2 regions of the Kitasatospora sp. NPDC023120 genome follow, and region 2 is predicted to be linked to the other one. Evidence: riboswitches for the same ligand, from Rfam matches in the RefSeq annotation. Region 2 holds a riboswitch; the other holds the start of a gene.
What was found. A riboswitch is a leader RNA that binds a small molecule or an ion and turns the genes downstream of it on or off. The one in region 2 is predicted to bind glycine.
Positions count from the first base shown of each region.

Region 1: linked by a shared signal. The riboswitch ahead of gcvT (glycine cleavage system aminomethyltransferase GcvT) and the one ahead of gcvP (aminomethyl-transferring glycine dehydrogenase) in region 2 are both predicted to bind glycine.

Region 1 is NZ_JBVHHY010000008.1:146,964-153,533, reverse strand. It holds gene ACZ3TI_RS14070 (ABC transporter substrate-binding protein) at 1-435, opposite strand, end outside; gene ACZ3TI_RS14065 (ABC transporter permease) at 488-1,477, opposite strand; gene ACZ3TI_RS14060 (enhanced serine sensitivity protein SseB C-terminal domain-containing protein) at 1,939-2,877, opposite strand; gene ACZ3TI_RS14055 (enhanced serine sensitivity protein SseB C-terminal domain-containing protein) at 2,994-3,797, opposite strand; glycine riboswitch at 4,006-4,110, shown strand; gene gcvT (glycine cleavage system aminomethyltransferase GcvT) at 4,339-5,460, shown strand; gene gcvH (glycine cleavage system protein GcvH) at 5,560-5,937, shown strand; gene glyA (serine hydroxymethyltransferase) at 6,022-6,570, shown strand, end outside.
Region 2 is NZ_JBVHHY010000022.1:12,691-19,260, reverse strand. It holds gene ACZ3TI_RS28915 (hypothetical protein) at 1-73, shown strand, start outside; gene ACZ3TI_RS28910 (DUF5999 family protein) at 519-710, shown strand; gene gcvP (aminomethyl-transferring glycine dehydrogenase) at 846-3,746, opposite strand; glycine riboswitch at 3,851-3,983, opposite strand; glycine riboswitch at 3,985-4,088, opposite strand; gene ACZ3TI_RS28900 (PRC and DUF2382 domain-containing protein) at 4,312-5,367, shown strand; gene ACZ3TI_RS28895 (MFS transporter) at 5,611-6,570, shown strand, end outside.

The DNA of each region.
Region 1 (6,570 bases), on a different contig from region 2:
CTTGACGTCCTTCGAGGTGATCGGGGTGCCGTCGTCGTACTTCAGGCCCTTGCGCAGCTTGTACGTCCACGTCAGGCCGTCCGCGCTGGGCTGGCCCATCGACTCCGCGAGGTCCGGGACGAGCTTGTTGCCCTCCTCGCCGGCGGCCGGGTTGAAGGTGGTCAGCGGCCGCGCGTACAGGCGCGAGAAGTTGTAGATGTACGCGTAGTACGTGTTGCCCGGGTCGAGCGAGTCCGGGGTGCCCTTCATCTCGAAGGTGACCGTCCCGCCCTTCTTGTCCGAGGCGTTGACGATGTTCTTGGTGGCCGCGTCGGCGCCGGCGCCCGAAGCGGAGGACGACGAGGAGCCGCCCTTCGACGAGCTGTTGCAGCCGGTGACGACCAGGACCGCGGCGGCGGCCGCCGCGGTCAGGGCGACGGTACGGGACCTACGCATGGGTGAGATCAACCCCTTGGGGATGTGGAGGAGGGAGGGTCCTGACGACGCGTCAGTTGCTCTTGGGATCGAGGGCGTCGCGGAGCCCGTCGCCGAGCAGGTTGAAGGCGAGCACGGTGATGAAGATCGCCAGACCGGGGACCACCATGTACTGGGGGTCCACCTGGTAGTACCGGATCGCGTCCTGGAGCATCCCGCCCCAGGAGGCCTGCGGAGGCTGGATGCCGACGCCGAGGAAGCTCAGCCCCGCCTCGAAGAGGATGTTGGTCGGGATCAGCAGGGTCGAGTAGACCAGGATCGGACCGACCAGGTTGGGCAGCAGTTCCTTGAACAGGATGAACGGGCCGCGGGCCCCGAGGCTGCGGGCCGCGTGGACGAACTCGCGCTCGCGCAGCGAGAGCGTCTGGCCGCGCACGATCCGGCCCATGTAGGGCCAGTTGAAGAAGCCGATCACGAAGATCAGCACCATGATGTGCAGCGGGAGGCCGTGCAGGCCGAACGCGCCGCCCTGCAGCGAGGTCGAGATCGCGATCGCGAACAGCAGCAGCGGGAAGGCGAGGAAGACGTCCATGACGCGGCTGATCAGCGTGTCCACCCAGCCGCCGTAGTAGCCGGCCATGACGCCGAGCACGGTGCCGATGGTGTTGGACAGCACGGTCGCGCCGAATGCGACCAGCAGGGAGACCCAGGAGCCCTCGATGACGCGGGTCAGCAGGTCGCGGCCCTGCAGCGGGTCGACGCCGAGCGGGTGGTCCAGGCTCATGCCGCCCCAGTCGCCGAACGGCAGACCTCCGAGGTTGGCGTCCAGCAGGTCCTGGTTGAGGGCGTCCGGGTCGAGCCCGAACATCGCCTCGATCGGCTTGGCCAGCAGGGCGAGCAGGATCAGCAGGATCACCACGACGCCGCCGGCGACGGCGGCCTTGTCCCGCTTGAAGCGGGTCCAGGCGATCTGGCCGAGGGAGCGGCCCTCGATCTTCTTGGCCGGGCCGGCGGGGGCTGCTGCCTCCGGTTCGTTCCCGGCGGTGGTCACGGATGCGGTCATGGTGTCAGTTGGTCCCCTCGCCGACGGTGGCCGGCCCACGGGTGCCGGTCGCCGGCTTCGGCGGTGCGGCTGCGGACGTGCGAAAGGTGCTAGGAGGAGCGGGTGTTCGCGGCAGTGCGTCGTGCACAGGCACTGCCGCCACGCGGGATGGGCTTCGCGTGGACGAGCGGGTCGGCGTGCGCGCTCACCTTTGTGGGGTTCCAATGCGCGGTGCGTTGCGCAGAACTCTCTGCCATGCGACTTGTCTTACGCCAGACCTGACAACCGACAGATGCCCAACTGTGATCTGCAGGCATGCACCTCACCTGTCACCGGCATATCACTCTTCACATGGCTGTAACAGGCATGTCAAGATAACCGGACGCCCACACTCGGAAATTCGCCCCGAAAGCATCGAAGCCGACTTGACGGACAATCAAGTCGGCTTCGCGGTGGGATTTAGGCGAGAAGGAGCGCGGCAATCAACGCCCGGGGTAGCCGGGCCACGGCCGCTGGGCGTGCTGGGGCTGCTGCTGCCAGCCCGGCGCGGGCGGCTGCGTGCCGTACGCCCACCCCGGTGTCGGCTGCCCCGGCATCGACTGCCCCGGGTACGCGGGCGGCGGCACCGGCGGGTACGGACCGGTCGCCGGGCGTCCGGCCTCCCGGTCGAAGAACGGCCGCGAGTTGGCGCGCATCCACAGCGCCACCGGGTCGTACTCGTCCGACATCGCCACGGTGGACACCGCGAGCCCCTCCGGGGCCACCGCGATCGCCCGCTGCATCAGCGCGCGCACCGCCTCCACCGCCGGCGGCGAGCTCTCGTACAGGTCCAGACCGATCGCCAGGTACGGCTCCCCCACCGCCGGCTGCACCCAGGCCCGGCGCAGCGCCCGTACCGCGCGCACCTCGCCGGCCTGCCGCTCCAGCAGCGCGAAGAACTGCTGGGCGTTGAGCTGCGGCTCGCTCAGCTTCAGCGGACCGGCGGGCAGCCGGTCCAGGCCCGCGGCGATCCGCCGCAGGTCCGCCCAGGGCACGCCGACGCCGCCGCCGGGGGCGTGCGGGTTGAGCCACAGGCCCCAGCGGGTGCGGTACAGCGAAGCGGCGATCTCACGGCCGGAGATGACCTCGTGGGCCCGTGCCCAGCCGGAGGCGGCCAGCTGCTCGGGCGAGGTGACGGCCGGCGCGTAGCCGTGGCCGCTGATCTCCATGTTCCCGTACTGTGCCTCCGGGCTGCCCGGCGTGCCGTGCCAGAGCAGCATCCAGACCCGGCCGTCCGCCAGCGCGTGCAGCAGCCGCTCGTACGCGTCGTAGCGCTCGGGCGCGACCTCGCGCAGGGCGTGCTCCAGCACGCCCGGATCCGCTCCCGGGCGCCCGGCCGGTGCCTGGCCCCAGGGCCCGCCCGCTCCCGTTCCCGCACTCATGCGCCCACCTCGCCGCGCCTCTTTCCTCGAACCCGCCGGCCCGTCGGCCGTCTGCACGCACCCTATGGCGCGGCACCGGCCACCGCCACGGCGACGTGCCTCTGATACGAACCCGCTCACACCCGCGTGTAGAAAGGCATTACCCGGGTGAGCAGCCACTCGACCACCGGGTCGTCGGCGAGGTCGAGCAGTACGAGGTGGACGCCGCCCGGCAGCGGCGCGGTTCCCAGCGCCCGGCCGAGCGCGTCGTTCACCGCGGCCGGGTCGGCCGGGGCCGCCGGATCCAACTGGACGCCCACGAACATCACGGTCGGCTCGCCCTCGATGCTGGCCAGCGCCCGGCGGGCGGTCAACACCCCGGGAAGGGCCGACAGTTCGGCCCGGCAGGCGGCCAGGAAGTGTTCCGGGTCCTCGCCCGCCACGGGCTCGCGCAGCGCCACCCGACCGCCGGTCGGCGCCGCCTGGTCCTCGGCTCCGTCCCAGCGGTCGTCCCGCGGACCGCGGCGCAGCTCGGCCACACCCTGCGGCGGCACCGGGATGCCCACCGGCGCCTCCGGGTTCACCGCGATGCCCACGCCCAGCGGCAGCCCGCGGGCGAACTCCCAGACCGGCGCGATCGCGAAGGCCATCCCGGGCGCCTGCTGCAGGAACACCTCCTGCGAGGAGAACACCGGCACGTACGGGTCACCGGCCAGCTCGATGGTCGGCAGGTCCAGCGACTGCCCCTGCGGGTCCGCCCCGGCGGGCAGCGGCACCCACACCTGGCTGCGGGCCAGCACCTCGATCACCCGCGGCGTCGCGCCCGGGTCGCCCAGGGCCGCGGTCAGCACCTGCTCCAGCTCGTTGGCCGGCCACGAGCCGCCCGCCGGCGCCGCCTCCGGACCGCCCCACCCCTGCTGCTGTTCCACCGGGTACCCCATGCGCCGCCGATCCCGCCCTCTGCCGCTCGGCCGCCCTCTGCTGCGCCGACGCGGAGCAGTCTAGGGCCCGAGGAGGCTCTCCCTAGGGCTCGTGTTCGGTCCCGAGCCGTGTGACCGGGTCCCCCCTCCCCTCCTCGCCCGGGACGTGCCATGATGTCCGCGTCCGACGGCATGCGCCGCGGGCCCCCACAACTCCATACCGGCCGCTCGAACCCGCGCGGGAGAGCCCGGAGTGCCGCACCAGCGGCACAGCCGGCGCCGAAGGAGCAAGTCCTCCCCGGAATCTCTCAGGCCCCCCTACCGCACGGGTTAGGCACATCTGGAAAGCGGCGCACGGCCCTGTCGCGCGCCCACCCACGGTGCAAGCCGCCATGCTGTCCTCCAAGCTGGAAACAGCTGCGGGCCGGCGGCGGTGAAGCTCTCAGGTTCGACGACAGATGGGGAGACCCACGCCGCCGCATGCCCGCGCGCAGGGTCGGCCCCGAGCGGGACCGGTCCGGCGCGTGCACCCCTGAGTGCCCCGACCGAGGAGTTCCTGGCCATGTCGTCCCTCCGCCTGACCGCGCTCGACGCGCTGCACCGCGCCCTCGGCGCGACCATGACCGACTTCGCCGGCTGGGACATGCCGCTGCGCTACGGCAGCGAGCGCGAGGAGCACCTCGCCGTCCGCACCAAGGCCGGTCTGTTCGACCTCTCCCACATGGGCGAGATCACCGTCACCGGCCCGCAGGCCGGCGAGATGCTGGACCACGCGCTGGTCGGCTTCGTCTCCGCGCTGGGCGTGCTGCGCGCCCGCTACACCATGATCTGCGCCGAGGACGGCGGCATCCTGGACGACCTGATCGTCTACCGCCTGCGCGAGGACGCCTTCCTGGTCGTCGCCAACGCCTCCAACGCCCAGCTGGTCCTCGACGAGCTGATCGCCCGCGCCAAGGGCTTCGACGCCGTCGTCACCGACGACCGCGACACCTACGCGCTGATCGCCGTCCAGGGCCCGGAGTCCACCGCGATCCTGGCCGAGACCACCGACGCGGACCTGCCCGGCCTGAAGTACTACGCGATCCTCCCGGCCCAGGTGGCCGGCCGCGACGTGCTGCTCGCCCGCACCGGCTACACCGGCGAGGACGGCTTCGAGATCTTCTGCCACCCGGTCGACGCCGAGCCGATCTGGCAGGCCCTGACCGCCGCCGGCGAGGGCCGCGGCCTGATCCCGTGCGGCCTGTCCTGCCGCGACACGCTGCGCCTGGAGGCGGGCATGCCGCTGTACGGGCACGAGCTGTCCACCGACCTCACCCCGTTCGACGCCGGCCTGGGCCGGGTCGTCCGCTTCGACAAGACCACCAACGGCGGCGCCTTCATCGGCCGCAAGGCGCTGGAGCAGGCCGCCGCCGCGGCCGAGACCAACCCGCCGCGGGTGCTGGTCGGCCTGGTCTCCGAGGGCAAGCGCGTCCCGCGCGCCGAGTACACCGTGGTCTCCGCCGACGGCGCCCCGATCGGCCGGATCACCTCCGGCGCGCCCTCCCCGACGCTGGGGCAGCCGATCGCGATGGCCTACGTCGACGCGGCCCACGCCACCCCCGGCACCACCGTCGCGGTGGACGTGCGCGGCAAGCACGAGCCGGTCCAGGTCGTGGCGCTGCCGTTCTACAAGCGCGCCCGCTGACCGAGCGCGCACCCGCCTTTCCCCCATATCCGCACGTCGAAGCCGTCCGAGCGGCGGCCCGCTTCGTCGTACCCGCTTCCCATCCTGGAGAATGACGCCATGAGCAACCCCCAGCACCTGCAGTACACCGAAGAGCACGAGTGGCTGACCACCGCCGCCGCGGGCGAGACCGCGACCGTCGGTATCACCCAGCACGCCGCGGACGCGCTCGGTGACATCGTCTACGTGCAGCTGCCCGAGGTCGGCGACGAGGTGACCGCCGGCGAGACCTGTGGCGAGCTGGAGTCGACCAAGTCGGTCAGCGACCTGTACTCCCCGGTGACCGGTGAGGTCGTCGAGGTCAACCAGGACGTCCTGGACGACAACAGCCTGGTCAACAGCGCCCCCTTCGAGGGCGGCTGGCTGTTCAAGGTGCGTGTGGCGTCCGCCGGCAAGCTGCTCAGCGCGGACGAGTACAACACCTTCATCAAGGCCTGACCCGCTGGTGACCGGGCGGGCCGCGCGCGCGTCGGCCCGCCCCCACCGTGGCCCCCTTTCCTCCTCCACCGGGAAGAACACACCATGACGGTTCTCAACCAGTCCCTGCACGCCCTCGACCCGGAGATCGCCGCCGCGGTCGACGCCGAGCTGCACCGCCAGCAGACCACCCTGGAGATGATCGCCTCCGAGAACTTCGCCCCGGTGGCGGTCATGGAGGCCCAGGGCTCGGTGCTCACCAACAAGTACGCCGAGGGCTACCCCGGCCGCCGCTACTACGGCGGCTGCGAGCACGTCGACGTGGTCGAGCAGATCGCGATCGACCGCATCAAGGCCCTGTTCGGTGCCGAGCACGCCAACGTCCAGCCGCACTCCGGCGCGCAGGCCAACGCCGCCGCGATGTTCGCGCTGATCCAGCCGGGCGACACCATCCTGGGCCTGAACCTGGCCCACGGCGGTCACCTGACCCACGGCATGAAGATCAACTTCTCCGGCAAGCTCTACAACGTGGTCGCGTACCACGTGGACGAGAAGACCGGCCAGGTCGACATGGCCGAGGTCGAGCGCCTCGCCAAGGAGCACCAGCCGAAGCTGATCATCGCCGGCTGGTCCGCCTACCCGCGCCAGCTGGAC
Region 2 (6,570 bases):
CCCGGCCGCCGAACTGCTGCCGCTGCTGGCCCGCGCCCCGCTCGCCAGGCCGCTCCTGCTCGGCTCCTCCTGAGCCGCCCGCATCCCACGGGCCGCCGGACCACCCGCCCGGCGGCCCTCCGCCGCGCGCCCGCGCACCCGAGGCCGCGCACTCGAGCCCGCACACCCGAACCCGGGGCGCATCACCCGAACGGCGACCACCTGAACAAGGCACCCGCCATAGCCCGATCGGGCCATCCCCCGCCTGGCCCACCGGTGCGTGTTTTCCCCCCGACCCCACCTGAACGGGTGATCTCTGTGCGGGAGTTGTGGCGCATGTCACGAAATACCTGCGAGCACGTCCGCAGATGCCGACACTGGGAACCAGCGTGGAAGGACCACCTGTCCTACCCACTTGAGCGCCGGTCAACACCTGGTCGGCGTGCGGACAGGATCCGACTACCGCGGCGGCCCCGGACGGCACAACCTCCGGCGACCGCACCACGGGGAGGATCGCAGAGCGAAGCGAGGGTACGCGTATGTGCCAGCACCGTCCTGAGTGCCCGTCGGCCGAGTCCGAGGACCGCGAGGCGGCCGTATCGGTGGCCCGCCACCCGGAGCAGGGTTGGAGCCTGCTCTGCAACGGCGTCGTCCTGTTCGAGGACACCGGAGAGCTGCTCCCGGACGGCCGGGTGATCGCCCCGCGCCGCCCCGTCGCCCACGCGGCCTGACCGTTCGGTCCCACCTCCGGGTCCGGCCGTACGGCGGGGGCAGCCGCCGGATCGACGCGAGTACGGGCAGGGCCCCGGCGGAAAGCTTCCGCCGGGGCCCTGCCGTTCGTCCGGACTACCCGGTCACCGGGTCCGTCAGACGCCGTACTCGTCCAGCGGCGGGCAGGAGCAGACCAGGTTGCGGTCGCCGTACGCACCGTCGATCCGGCTGACCGGCGGCCAGTACTTGTCCGCGGGGTTCACGCCCGCCGGGAAGACCGCCTCCTGCCGCGAGTAGCCGTGCGCCCAGTCGCCGGCCAGCTCGGCGGCGGTGTGCGGGGCGTTGCTCAGCGGGTTGTCGTCGGCCGCCCACTCGCCCGAGCCGACCTTGTCGATCTCGGCGCGGATCTCGATCATCGCGTCGCAGAAGCGGTCGATCTCGTGCAGGTCCTCGGACTCGGTCGGCTCGATCATCAGCGTGCCGGCCACCGGGAAGGACATCGTCGGCGCGTGGAAGCCGTAGTCGATCAGGCGCTTGGCGATGTCGTCCACCGTCACGCCCGTCTCCTTGGTCAGCGGCCGCAGGTCGATGATGCACTCGTGCGCGACCAGCCCGCCCGGACCGGTGTAGAGCACCGGGAAGTGCGGCGCCAGGCGCTTGGCGATGTAGTTGGCGTTCAGCACCGCGACCTGGGTCGCGCGCTTGAGGCCCTCGCCGCCCATCAGCCGGACGTACGCCCAGGAGATCGGCAGGATCGCCGCCGAGCCCCACGGCGCGGCCGAGATCGGGCCGACACCGGTGGCCGGGCCGGCCTCCTCCTGCAGCGGGTGGTTCGGCAGGTACGGCGCCAGGTGGGCGCGCACCGCGACCGGGCCGACGCCCGGGCCGCCGCCGCCGTGCGGGATGCAGAAGGTCTTGTGCAGGTTCAGGTGCGAGACGTCCGCGCCGAACTTGCCCGGCTTGGCCAGGCCGACCAGGGCGTTCAGGTTGGCACCGTCCACGTACACCTGGCCGCCGGCCTCGTGCACCAGGGCGCAGATGTTGGTGATCTCGGTCTCGTACACGCCGTGGGTCGACGGGTAGGTGACCATCAGCACCGACAGGCTGTCGCGGTGCTGCTCGATCTTGGCCTTCAGGTCCTCGACGTCCACGTCGCCGTCGACCAGGGTCTTCACCACGACCACGCGCATGCCGGCCATCACCGCGGAGGCCGCGTTGGTGCCGTGCGCGGAGGACGGGATCAGGCAGACGTCGCGCTGGGTGTCGCCGTTGGCGTGGTGGTAGGCGCGGACGGCCAGCAGGCCGGCCAGCTCGCCCTGCGAGCCCGCGTTCGGCTGGATCGAGACGGCGTCGTAGCCGGTCACCTCGACCAGCTGCTGCTCCAGCTGGCGGATCAGGGTCAGGTAGCCCTGGGCCTGCTCGATCGGCGCGAAGGGGTGCAGCTGGCCGAACTCCGGCCAGGTCACCGCCTCCATCTCGGTGGTCGCGTTGAGCTTCATGGTGCAGGAGCCCAGCGGGATCATGCCGCGGTCCAGCGCGTAGTCCCGGTCCGACAGGCGGCGCAGATAGCGCAGCATGGCGGTCTCCGAGCGGTGGCTGTGGAAGACCGGGTGGGTCAGGTACTCGTCCTCGCGCAGCAGCCCGGTCGGCAGCGCCTCGGCGGCCTCGGCGACCTCGACCGCCTCGACACCGAACGCGGCCCAGACGCCGGCCAGGTGCTCGCGGGTGGTGGTCTCGTCGGTGGAGACGGAGATCCGGTCCGCGCCGTCCTGGTACAGGTTGATGCCGTTGGCGCGGGCGGCGGCGGCGATCTCGGCGGCACGGCCCGGGACGACGGCGGTGACGGTGTCGAAGAACTCGCCGTGCAGCAGCTCGACGCCGCCGGCCCGCAGGCCCTCGGCGAGGGCGGCGGCGTAGCGGTGGGTACGGCGGGCGATGTCGGCCAGGCCGTCCGGGCCGTGGTACACGGCGTACATCGAGGCCATGACGGCGAGCAGCACCTGGGCGGTGCAGATGTTGCTGGTGGCCTTCTCGCGGCGGATGTGCTGCTCGCGGGTCTGCAGCGCCAGGCGGTAGGCGCGGTTGCCGTCGGAGTCGACGGAGACGCCGACCAGGCGGCCGGGCAGCGAGCGGGCGTACTCGGCGCGCACCGAGAGGTAGCCGGCGTGCGGGCCGCCGAAGCCCATCGGGACGCCGAAGCGCTGCGAGGTGCCGCAGGCGATGTCGGCGCCCAGCGCGCCCGGGGACTTGAGCAGGGTCAGCGCCAGCAGGTCGGCGGCGACGGCGACGATCGCGCCCAGGCCGTGCGCCTGCTCGATCACCGGGGTGAGGTCGCGGACCACACCGGTGGCGCCCGGGTACTGCAGCAGCACGCCGAAGACGCCGCGCTCGGCAATCTCGGCCGGGATGCCCTCGGACAGGTCGGCGACGACGACCTCGACACCGGTCGGCACCGCGCGGGTGTTGATCACCGCGATGGTCTGCGGCAGGGTCTCGGCGTCGACCAGGAAGACACCGCCCTTGACCTTGGTGACGCGGCGGGCCAGCGCCATCGCCTCAGCGGCCGCGGTGCCCTCGTCCAGCAGCGAGGAGCCGGAGGTCGGCAGGCCGGTCAGGTCGGAGACCAGGGTCTGGAAGTTGAGCAGCGCTTCCAGGCGGCCCTGCGAGATCTCCGGCTGGTACGGGGTGTACGCGGTGTACCAGGCCGGGTTCTCCATGACGTTGCGGAGGATCACCGGCGGGGTGAAGGTGCCGTAGTAGCCCAGGCCGATCATCGGCTGGAGCACCTGGTTGCGGCCGGCCAGCTCGCGCAGCTCGGCGAGGACCTGGGCCTCGGTCCGGCCGGCGGGCAGGTCCAGGCCGGTGATGGAGCGGATCGCCTCGGGCACGGCCGTGGCGGCGAGCTCGTCCAGCGAGCCGTAGCCGACGGACGCCAGCATCTTCTCCTGCGCGGCGGCGTCGGGGCCGATGTGGCGGTTCTCGAAGGGGCTGGCCAGCTCAAGCTCGGTGAGGGTCGAGGCGCCGGTGGGGCGTCCCGCGTTCGGCTGGGCGTTCATGGTGGTCGAGGCCTCCTGGTCACGGACCGGCGGGGGTACGCACGCCGACCGGCCTTCCCGCTGCGGACAGCGAACTCGGCGATGGCGGGCGGACCCGACAGGCCTCCCCCTCTGTCATCGGGACCTGAGAGCTTCGCCCGCACGGCGCGCTGTGAGCGCTCCGTCGGCTTGCACCGTCGGTGAGGGTGGTGGTCGCCGGCTCCCATGCCGAGACTCCTGCCCTGCTTTCCAGAGTGACCTACCCCACACGGTACGGATGCCTGAGAGATTCCGGGGAGGAGTTGCTCCTTCGGCGCCCCGACCAGCGGTTTTCGCGGTCGGAGACTCTCCCGAGCGGGCTCTGCGGTCGCCGCCCAGGGTACCAGCGGGAGGCCTTCCGATCACGGGTGCTTCCCGTCACCCCGGGTCTACGCGCGTCCCCCGGACAGCTCAGCCCGCAGCCCGTCCGGCGCACCCCGGTCGCGCCCGTCCGTTTCATGGCATTTGGTGTGGAGAGGCGGACGGGACGGGCGCTCCGACCGCCGACCTGCGGGAGTGCCACAGGCCCAGCGCACTGGAGGAAAGAGTGCAGACCGACATCGACCCCCGGGACCTCATCGGCCACAAGGCGGTCGACCGCAACGGAGACAAGATCGGCACGGTCGACGAGGTGTACCTGGACGACGCCACCGGCCGGCCCGAGTGGGCCGCCGTCCGGACCGGCATCTTCGGCCGGGACGCCTTCGTCCCGCTCACCACGAGCGAGTTCGCCGGCGACGAGCTCCGGGTGCCGTACGACAAGTCGCTGGTCAAGGAGTCCCCGGACTTCGGTGTGGGCCAGCACCTGTCCCCCACCCAGGAGCTGCAGCTCTACCGCTACTACGGCCTCGACACCGCGGCGGACGGCCACCAGGCCGGCGAGAACGGCAGTCGGTCCGCGCCGTCCGACGTCGACTTCGGCACCACCCCGGCCGCGGCGCCCGCCGCAGCCGCCGCGGCCGCGGCCGCCGCCAAGCCGCCCGCCTTCCGCCCCCCCGAGCACACGCCGATCAACACCAGCACCGCCCCGGAGGCCAAAGTACGGACCCTCAGCACCCCCGCGCCCACCCGCGCTGTCACGCCGCACGTCGAGCCGAAGCCGCAGCCCACCCCGGCGGCCACCACCCCCGCGCCCGCCGCGGGTGCCGCCGCGTCCGCTCCCGACGCCCCGATCGAGATCACCTGCCGCGAGGAGCGGCTGGACATCACCACCGAGTGGCACACCCTCGGCACCGCGAAGCTGCGCAAATACGTGACGACCGAGCAGATCGAGCGCCGCGTCCCGGTGGTCCGCGAACGGGTCCGGGTCGAACGGATGCCGGTCAGCGAGGCCGAACGCGCCTCCCTCACCGAGAAGGAGATCGACGAGGCCGTCGAAGAGGTCACCCTCCGTGAGGAGCGCCCGGTGGTCCGCAAGTACCTCGCCCCCATCGAGCGCGTCCGCCTCGTGGTCGAGCGCTACACCGAGGAGAAGGTGATCCGGGAGGAACTCCGCCGCGAGCACGTCGACGTCAACGACAACACCACGCCCCCGGACACCGCCGCCCCACCCTCACCGGCGACCGACACCCCCCACCCCACCGCCCCACGCCCCCTCATCTGACCCCACCCCCACCCAGGGCCCCGACCCCCCAAAGGCCGGGGCCCTCCCCATGCCCGCTCTCCTGCCATACCCCAGCCCCTCCCCGTCACCAAGGCGCCGCCCCCTCCCCCAGCCCGCCGCAGGCGCCCCCACCAGCCCGAACTCCGCCCTTTGCCAAAGCTTAACCGCTCGATATTTGACACTCTGAAGTATCTCCCTGCATGGTTACTTCAGTTCATTCACTATGTACGGGAGGAAGCAACCGTGAGTGAGGCACCCCAGCCCACCACCGCGGCCGAGAAGCAGAGCAGCGCCCGGGTCCTGCCGGCCCTCATCCTGGCGATGCTGTCGTTCAGCGTTGTGCAGACCGCGGTCGTCCCGATCCTGCCCTCGCTGGCCAAGGAACTGAGCGTCTCGGCCTCCAGCGTCACCTGGCTGATGACCGCCAACCTGCTCTCCGCCGCCGTGCTGACTCCCCTCCTCGGCCGCTTCGGCGACCTCCGGGGCCGCAAGCCGATGCTGCTGATCTCGCTGGCGGGCCTGGTCGCCGGTTCGGCGCTGGCGGTCAGCACCCACTCCTTCACCTGGCTGGTCGTCGCCCGTGTCCTGCAGGGCGCCGGCGGTGGCGTGATGCCGCTGGCGATCAGCATCGTCCGCGACGAGCTGCCCAAGCAGAAGGTGACCGGCGGCGTCGCCGCCATCAGCGCCTCGATGGGCGTCGGCTCCGGCCTCGGCCTGGTCGCCACCGGTCTCCTGCTGGAGCACTGGAACTACACGTCGATCTTCTGGATGGGCCTGGTCTTCGGCCTGATCGCGATCGCCCTGGTCGCCTTCCGCGTCCCGTCCGACCCGGTCACCGACAAGGACGGCGGCGCCGACCCGCTCGGCGCGCTCACCCTGGCCGGCTGGCTCTCCGCGCTGCTGGTCGCGGTCAGCCAGGGCAACCACTGGGGCTGGACCTCCACCAAGACCCTCGGCCTGTTCGCCGTCGCCGCCGTCGTGGCCCTGGTCTGGGGCATCATCGAGACCAAGGTCGCGCACCCCCTGGTGGACATGAAGATGATGTCCCGCCCGGCCGTCGCCTTCACCAACCTGGCGGGCCTGCTCATCGGCTTCGGCATGTACGGCTCGTTCATGGTCATCAGCAACTTCGCCCAGGCCCCGGACAAGCTGACCCACTACGGCTTCACCGCCACCGTCCTGCACGCCGGTGTCATGCTGCTG